2 regions of the Aneurinibacillus baijiui genome follow, and region 2 is predicted to be linked to the other one. Evidence: riboswitches for the same ligand, from Rfam matches in the RefSeq annotation. Region 2 holds a riboswitch; the other holds the start of a gene.
The links. Region 2 has a riboswitch for thiamine pyrophosphate ahead of thiW (energy coupling factor transporter S component ThiW). Riboswitches for the same ligand answer to the same signal wherever they lie in the genome.
Positions count from the first base shown of each region.

Region 1 (4,215 bases), on a different contig from region 2:
GGTAACGGCTACAGTCAAGGTAGCAGGTTCGGAAGTGAGAAAGCTGACATCACATAACGTAATCGCGACCAAGAAGCCAAATGCCAACAAGAAAAATACAAAAGATATGATCATCATCGGTTCACACCATGACTCCGTAGAGGGAGCACCAGGCGCTAATGACGATGCATCCGGCGTGGCCGTCACGCTTGAGTTAGCACGCATTATGTCCAAATTGAAAACCGATACGGAGATTCGCTTCGTTACCTTTGGGGCAGAGGAAAACGGCCTGATCGGCTCAGAGAAATATGCGGCTACACTAACTCCGGATGAAATCAAGCGCACAATCGGCATGTTCCAATTGGATATGGTCGGCAGCCGGGACGCAGGGGATTTGATCATGTATACAATTGACGGGGAGAAAAACCGTGTGACCGATCTCGGAGCAGCGGCAAGCTCCCGCCTGAGCGGAGTGCTCCCGTATGGTCAGGAAGGACGCAGCGACCACGAATCCTTCCATGCGCTTGGTATTCCATCCGCCCTGTTCATCCATGCACCGGTAGAACCGTGGTATCACAGTCCAGATGATACGCTAGATAAGATCAGCAAAGAAAAGCTCAAAAATGTAGCGGATATTGTCGGCTCCGCTGTCTATCAAGCAGCCCGCCCGGGTGATTTACGAATCGAGAAGGTAGACTATCCGAAAAAAGAAGTGGAGTTACAAGGCTAATTCCCTTTTTATATGTGGTCTTAGCGTTGTTTTAACAAAAAGAAGCGCTCCTTGTTGGTAAATAGGGAGCGCTTCTTTTTCTATTCTAAGGCCGAACAATCGTTACTTTTCCGTTTTCTACATACACAAAACGATAGGCCGGATATACCCATTGTTCTACCACGCCGTTTTCCGTTTCGGTCCGGTTAATATATTTGGGCGCGCCCCAGCTCGATGTACGAACCTGCTCTCTTGTCATACCCACTTTCGGTGCGGGGCGCTTGTCCTGTGCTGTCTGCGCCTTCTTCAACTCTAGCTGCCAAGCCGCTTGCACATCACGTTTTAGCGCCGTGACTTCTTCATACAGATCCCCCTGGTAGTCATCCGGAATTTTATGCAGACTGCTCAGCGCCGCCGCATAACCGCCCATCCCGCCATTCGTCATCTCCCGCCTTGCCTGTACATATATAAGAAGCGTCTTCGCATCCTCAACATCTGTTACCTCTTGCAGCAAGCGCTGCGCTTCGGGCCAATTCTTTTCTTTGATACTATGGATCGCCCTCTCATACGTCGTTGCTTCCGTATAGCTCTGCACGTGTCCGGATGCATAGATAAGCAAGAACACTACACCAGCGCACAGCAGAAGCCAGCGCATACCGGTTCTGTTTCCCATACGCACTGCCTGTTGCTTATTCATATTTTCGTCTCCATTCTTTATACCGCTCATTCTGTATGCTTACGTAATTTTTTAGCATTACTACTATCATTATAGATGCAACCCCACAGAAAAAAGTTGCGAAAAAGTTAAAATCACCGACAAATATTTGACAGTTTCCAGATAACCTGCTATTCTACGGATAATTTCATAAGGAAGTCCACTAGGGGTGCCGTAATGGCTGAGATAAAGCACTGCTTTGATCCCTTTGAACCTGATCTGGATTATACCAGCGTAGGAAAGTGGCAGCGATGATACGCCATGCCTTTATGGTTGGCACATGCTTTTCGTCTCGTATGCCGCTCTATGATAGAGCGGCTTTTTATTTTGAGACGGCCGCCCCTGTGGAATGTCTTCTTTTGAAAAACCAACTACGTAGGAGGAATTTGTATGATGACATTTACTGAACAGCTTCGCCGGGAGGCCGATCCAATTTTTGAAGCCATTTTTGCTCACCCATTCGTGCAAGGCATTGCCAACGGTGATCTGGACAAAGAGGCTATTATTCATTATGTAAAACAGGATTTTGAATATCTTAATACATTCGCCCGCATCTACGGCATCGCCATCTCTAAATGCGACGCGCGCGAAGATATGGCAATGTTTGCGGAGCAGGTTTCCTTTACGCTGCACGGAGAAGCCCACCCGCACAATAATCTGTGCCGCGTAGCCGGAGTGCGCTATGAAGATCTGCAGGGTTATCCGTTGGCACCGAACGCAAGCCACTATACCCGCCATATGCTGACGGTCGCCCATGAAGGCACGCTTGGTGAAATCATCGCCGTGCTGCTGCCATGCCCGTGGACGTATCTAGAAATCGGCCAAAAGCTGATGAAGGAAGTGAATCCATCTCCAGCGCATCCGTTCTATGATTGGATTACTTTTTATGGCGAGGCATCCATGAACGCGCTCACAGATGCATTCTGCGAACGGCTCAACCGCTGGGCTGAACACGCCGATGAAGCGGAAAAACAAAGAATGACCCGGCATTTCTTAACAAGCTGCCAGTTGGAATACTTGTTCTGGGATATGGCGTATACGAAACAGGAATGGCCAGTAGAAATCGGACAGGTAAGCAAACGATGAGCTGGAAAATGCGCGAGGTTGTGCTGGCGGTCGTACTTTCGATCGCCTGCGGAGTGCTTTATCTTGGCTGGTCTACACTGTGGCTACCGATCTCGGCGCTCGTAGGACCGGTCGGTGCGGAATTTATGTTCGGTGTATGGGTGGTCGCAAGCCCACTCGTCGCCTTCATTGTCCGCAAGCCGGGCGCTGCGCTGATTGCCGAGCTGGCGGCAGCGGCTGTGGAGGTATTTACCGGCAGTCACTTCGGCCTCTCTTCCCTTTTGATCGGCTTTGCCCAGGGCCTTGGAGCAGAACTTGCCTTCTTCTTGTTCCGCTATAAAAAATATAACGTATTTACCCTGATGCTATCAGGTGCTTTAGCCGCTGTGGGCAGCATGGCATACAGCCTGATCGCCAACGGATTCGGCTATTATACACCAGGTGTGCTGACCGCAACGTTTACCCTACGCATCGTAAGCGGCATGATCCTAGGTGGCCTGCTGGGCAAAGTTCTGGCCGAGTCACTGGCGAAAACCGGTATCCTTGGTCAATACGAAATCATGCGGCAGCGCAGAGGACAGCGGGGTGAGGGCTATGACTCCGCATCTGGCATGTAAGAATCTTTCCGTCCGTTTTTATGATGCTGATGTCTATACGCTGCGTGATCTGTCCCTTTCCATACAGCCCGGAGAAAAGGTTCTACTGCTCGGACCTTCCGGCTGTGGAAAGTCTACGCTGCTATCTGTGCTATCCGGCATCATTCCTCATGCGATTGAAGCGGAGATGGAGGGAACTGTAACACGTTCCTCCTCTGTCGGTGTTATGTTTCAAGACCCAGATGCGCAATTCTGTATGCTAACCGTTGGAGATGAGATTGCGTTTAGCTTAGAAAATCGCTGCATCCCCCGCGCAGAGATGGACGAACGCATCGGGCAGGCGATGGAACAAGCCGGTCTTTTTGTACCGAAGCACACACCCATTGAGACGCTCTCCGGCGGCATGAAGCAGCGGCTGGCCCTTGCTTGCCTGCTGGCGCTGGAAGCCGATGTGCTGTTTTTCGATGAACCGACCGCCCAGCTTGATCCGCAGGGACGAAGCGATGTATTTGCACAGCTTAAAACCATTGCAGAAACAGGAAAAACCATGGTATTTGTCGAGCATGTGCTTGACGGATTGATTGACTGGATGGATCGGGTGATTGTGCTGAACGCAAACGGACAGCTCATCGGGGAAGGTACACCGCAGGAAGTTCTCCTGCGCTATGAAAAAGAGATGGAGCAAGCAGGTATCTGGCGTCCCCGCCTCTTTCCCTACACAATGGATGAGGTCGCAGCGGACGAGTCCCATCCGCTGGCCAAAGCGTGGGATGCTTCACTTCATTGTACCAAGGCACGTGCCGACTCGTACCGTGATAAGAATGACTATAAAGAAATCTATACAGCTACCGACCTTACTCTTGGATACGGCAACCATCCGGTGCTTGATGCTGTCTCCTTCTCCATCAGGGAAGGAGAATGGACAGTACTAATCGGGGAAAATGGGGCAGGCAAAAGCACCCTGCTGCAAGCGCTAGCTGGCCTGAGAAAAGGAAAACGGGACACGCTTCATTACATGGGACGCCCCCTCCATGCATGGTCGGCCAAAAAGCTGTACGAGCAGATCGGCTTCGTATTTCAAAACCCGGAGCTTCAGTTTGTGACCGACCGGGTGTATGACGAAATTGCTTTTGGCGGACGTCAGCGCGGGA
Region 1 covers NZ_JBFTXJ020000002.1:363,991-368,205, reverse strand. Annotated here, with positions in the region: gene AB3351_RS05135 (M28 family peptidase) at 1-709, shown strand, start outside; gene AB3351_RS05130 (hypothetical protein) at 795-1,385, opposite strand; TPP riboswitch at 1,559-1,661, shown strand; gene tenA (thiaminase II) at 1,797-2,489, shown strand; gene AB3351_RS05120 (ECF transporter S component) at 2,486-3,085, shown strand; gene AB3351_RS05115 (ABC transporter ATP-binding protein) at 3,063-4,215, shown strand, end outside.
Region 1: linked by a shared signal. The riboswitch ahead of tenA (thiaminase II) and the one ahead of thiW (energy coupling factor transporter S component ThiW) in region 2 are both predicted to bind thiamine pyrophosphate.

Region 2 (4,215 bases):
TTTTACAGTAGACATACTATAGGCCAAGTAATCAATCGCCTCATCCATCGCTCTTTTGCCTTCATCCGAGATTTGGACGGCTGCCCCCGTATTGTCTAGGTTACGATCCGCCTGCGCCTTAGCTTCGTGCACATGGTTTGTCATATTCTGCATCATCTGCAGAATATGCTGGGTCTGTTCTGCCTGACGCACACTGCCTGCGGCGACTTCCTGCATCGTCGTTGCCACCTGATGCGATGCCTGCTCCGTCTGTCCTGTAGCATGCGCTAGTTGTTCCGAGGAAGCCGCTACATGATCCACCGTATGCTGCACCTGCCGAATGAAGTGTGAGAGACGCGTCTCCATAATCTGAAACGAATGAGCAAGCTGCCCCACTTCATCTTTTCTGTTCGCGGATATCGCAAGTTCTGCTTCTACAGTGGATGTCAAATCACCGTTTGCAATTTTTTCCGCTGTTTTGCTAATCAAATGCAGAGGACGTAAACTTCTCTGAACGACATACATAAACAGCAGAATGGAAAACGCTAAAAGCAATAGGCTAGAAAGTATAAAAGTTGGAATATTAGAAGCCAGGATGTCTTGTGTAAGGGAGGCAACGAATGGTGCATGCAGATCGACGCCAAGCACACCGATGATGGCACCGTTTTCATCTTTAATCGGTGCAAAGGCTGAAAAATAATCGCCATACTTCTCATCGTGAATGAGGCCGCTATACGCAGTACGGCCTTGCAGAGCAGGTGCTACATCCTCAAAAGCCGTAGCCGTAACAGCTTCACCAATGGGCGAAGCCGTTTTCGAATGTTTCGGCTGTCCGTCCACCATGATATGCAGCGCATCTCCATCAACTGTAAGTGTATAAACATAGAGAGCACCAAGCTTTTCGCGTACGTCGTTTAGTGTATTGCGAATCGTCCAATATGCTTCATTTTCTTCAGGATGAGCGAGCAGTTTTTTGTACGTATTTATATCTACATAGGCGACCGTATTGGTAGCGGTCTGTGCACTATATGCCGAAATACCTTGTTCTACGGCCCGACTCACACTCCAATAGGAGAAAAAAGCACTGATGCCGACAACCAGAAGAACAAGCAGAGCAGCCGAAAGAGAGATTCGCATTCGTAGGCTCATATTTTCACCATTCCTTTCGTATCATTTCACCCGTGATTAGGTGAACAATTATACCCAATGCAACTTTATTGCCAAATGCTGTATGACAGAAGGTAAGCAGTTTGTTACCTATCACGTATGCAAGGTCGCATAAACGTATGTTTTTACGCATAAAAAAACAACCCAGAACGCAGTCCAGGCTGTTGTGTTCTCTTCTTACTTTTGGATGGAGGAAGATGGGCGAATCTCTTCCTGACGGAGCGCTCTTCTCAGTGTCGGCACAAGCAGTAAACTCAGTATTGCCCCTGCTAGACTGCTGATGAAAAACGGAGGAATAAATGCGAATGCGCCCGCACTTTTTCCAAGAAAAATCGAGGCAAGCGGTACCGATATGAAGGCACCGATGATCCCTGTGCCTACCACCTCACCCACAGCTCCCATAGAGGCTCTGCGCGTCCACCTGTACAAAAAACCTGCAAACAGAGCACCAACCATACTTCCCGGAAACGCAAGTATAGTACCGATGCCCAAAAGATTGCGGAGCAGCGCGATCATAAACGCAATCATTACAGCCGGCCCAGGGCCAAGTGTGACCGCAGCGATCACATTGACCGCATGCTGTACGGGATATGCTTTGGCTACGCCGGCCGGAAACCAAAGAAAGCTTGAGCCGACAATTCCGATGGCGACCAAAAGCGCCATCATCGTAAGACGTCGTGTTGAGTTTGTGTGCATACACATTCCACCTTATGTTATATTGCAGTTCTGGTTGTGCTTATTATAAAACAAAAAACCACCCGAAGCGGGTGGTTTGCAGCCATAACGAAAGCATCCTCACGCCACTTTCCTACGCTGCGATTACGCAGATCAGGTTCAAAGGGTCGAAATATTTCTCTCAGCCATTCGGCTCCCCTAGTGGTTACTTGTATCCAATTGCCTTTATGGTACTCTTAATTCTTATATAATGCAATACGCCTGTTTATTATCCATATATTGAAAAAAACAAATTGCATACGTCCGCATGTTCCCTCAAAACAAAGGGGACGCATGCTGGACGCATCCATCTTTTCTATCCATCGATGGATACCAAAGGTGTGGATGGCTCCAAGAGGAAAAGAGCACCACAACCGGACACAAACAAGGCCTTTCGTCTCCCTTCCCGAGCGGTTGCCCTAGCCAGGCGAAAGAGAACAGCAACAGTCTCCCTTCTTGCATCTGCCCAGATGTTTTGCTGTTCCGACTGGCTCGGCAACAAGCGGCCCTCGATGTTTCTGTGTGGGAGACGAACCGACGTCCGTTTGGGGCAGGGTGTGGTGACGATTTACCCTGAATCATCAACACCCTTGATAATACAATACGCTATAGTTTTTCAATGATCTTATCAACTAACCCGTATTTTTTTGCTTCCTCCGCCAGCATAAAATTATCCCGGTCCGTATCCTTTTCCACCTTTTCATACGGCTGTCCCGTACGATCGGCTAAGATCTTATTGAATATGCTTCGTATTTTAATGATTCGCTCTGCATGAATCATCATATCACTGGCCTGCCCCTTCGTTCCTCCCCAGGGCTGATGGATCATAATTTCCGAATTTGGCAGCGCCAACCGCTTTCCAGGCGCTCCGGCCACGAGCAGAATCGCACCCATGGAAGCCGCCATCCCGACACATATGGTTGATACATCCGGTTTAATAAACTGCATCGTATCATAGATGGCCATACCCGCTGTCGTCGATCCACCGGGACAATTAATATATAGATGAATGTCTTTTTTCGAATCTTCCGCTGTGAGGAAGAGAAGCTGAGCCACAATTGAATTCGCTACCTGATCATCAATCGCGCTGCCCAAAAAGATAATCCGATCCTTAAGCAGCCGCGAATAAATATCATACGATCGCTCTCCGCGACTCGTCTGTTCAATTACCACCGGAATTGTCGTCACATATATCACTCCTTTGCATAGTTATACTGTAAACGACGAACACCAACAAAAAGATACGGCAGGCCCGATGATTTCTTACAAAAATAAAAGCCCAAGGCAGGGAATTGATCTCCCTTGCCTCAGGCCTTTATTTAGGAATATACCATTTATCCAAGCACATTTTGACCGTCGCTCATGTATACATACACTTCTTTAAATTTCCCGTTCTCAAAATAGAAGAAATTGCAGTTTGTAAGAAAGATCTCCTCTCCGCCCTCTGTAGAGATGAGTTCTACATTAAACTGGGCAGAGCAACGGCTATTTCCAACGTCTACAACATGTCGAAAATCTTTGTGCACCATCTTCGGCTGATAGTTTTGAAACAGCTCCACGTACATCGCACGAATCTCGGTATCTCGTCCCTGATGTACAGAATGAGCAGACTGAATGGTAAACACGGCGTCTTCATTGAAGCACTCCAATATTCCTTCCAGATTCCTCGCATCTACATTTGCAAAATATTTGTTTTCCACCATATCGACATAGAATGCATACGTGTCAGTTGTACGAGCGGCATCTTCCATGTGGGTCCTCCTTCATTATAGTGGGTTTCACATTTTGACCGTACCTGTCTTCATCAACATTCCATCCAGACGACGCCCTATCTTCTCCTCCATCCAGCAAGCTGTCTCGATTAGTTTTTCCACCTCCATCCCCGTTTCCTCTCCCATCTCTCTGAACATATTCACCATATCCTCTGTACAAACATTCCCCACTGCCTTCGGAGCAAACGGGCAGCCGCCAAGACCAGCAAGCGAGGAATCAAAAATGCGGACACCTGCCTGATAACCAGCAAACACATTGGCAAGACCTAATCCTCTCGTATTATGAAAATGAAGACCAAGCTCTACATCAGGAAAACGCTTTGTAAAGGCACGCACCCATGCCTGAACCTGCAAGGGATGAGCCATTCCGGTCGTATCCGCTAACGTAATACCTTCACAGCCCGCTTCAAGGAATTGATCGGCAATGGCAAGGACATTCTCAATCGATACCTCACCTTCAAATGGACAGCCAAATGCAGTGCCTAATACCCCGATGCAAGGTTTGCCCGCCGCGCTTGCTTCCCGAATCACAGCACTCAATTCAGCCGCCGACTCAGCAGCGCTGCGGCGTGCGTTGCGCTGG
Region 2 covers NZ_JBFTXJ020000001.1:318,860-323,074, reverse strand. Annotated here, with positions in the region: gene AB3351_RS01560 (methyl-accepting chemotaxis protein) at 1-1,128, opposite strand, end outside; gene thiW (energy coupling factor transporter S component ThiW) at 1,324-1,842, opposite strand; TPP riboswitch at 1,935-2,031, opposite strand; gene clpP (ATP-dependent Clp endopeptidase proteolytic subunit ClpP) at 2,467-3,048, opposite strand; gene AB3351_RS01545 (nuclear transport factor 2 family protein) at 3,195-3,611, opposite strand; gene AB3351_RS01540 (hydroxymethylglutaryl-CoA lyase) at 3,639-4,215, opposite strand, start outside.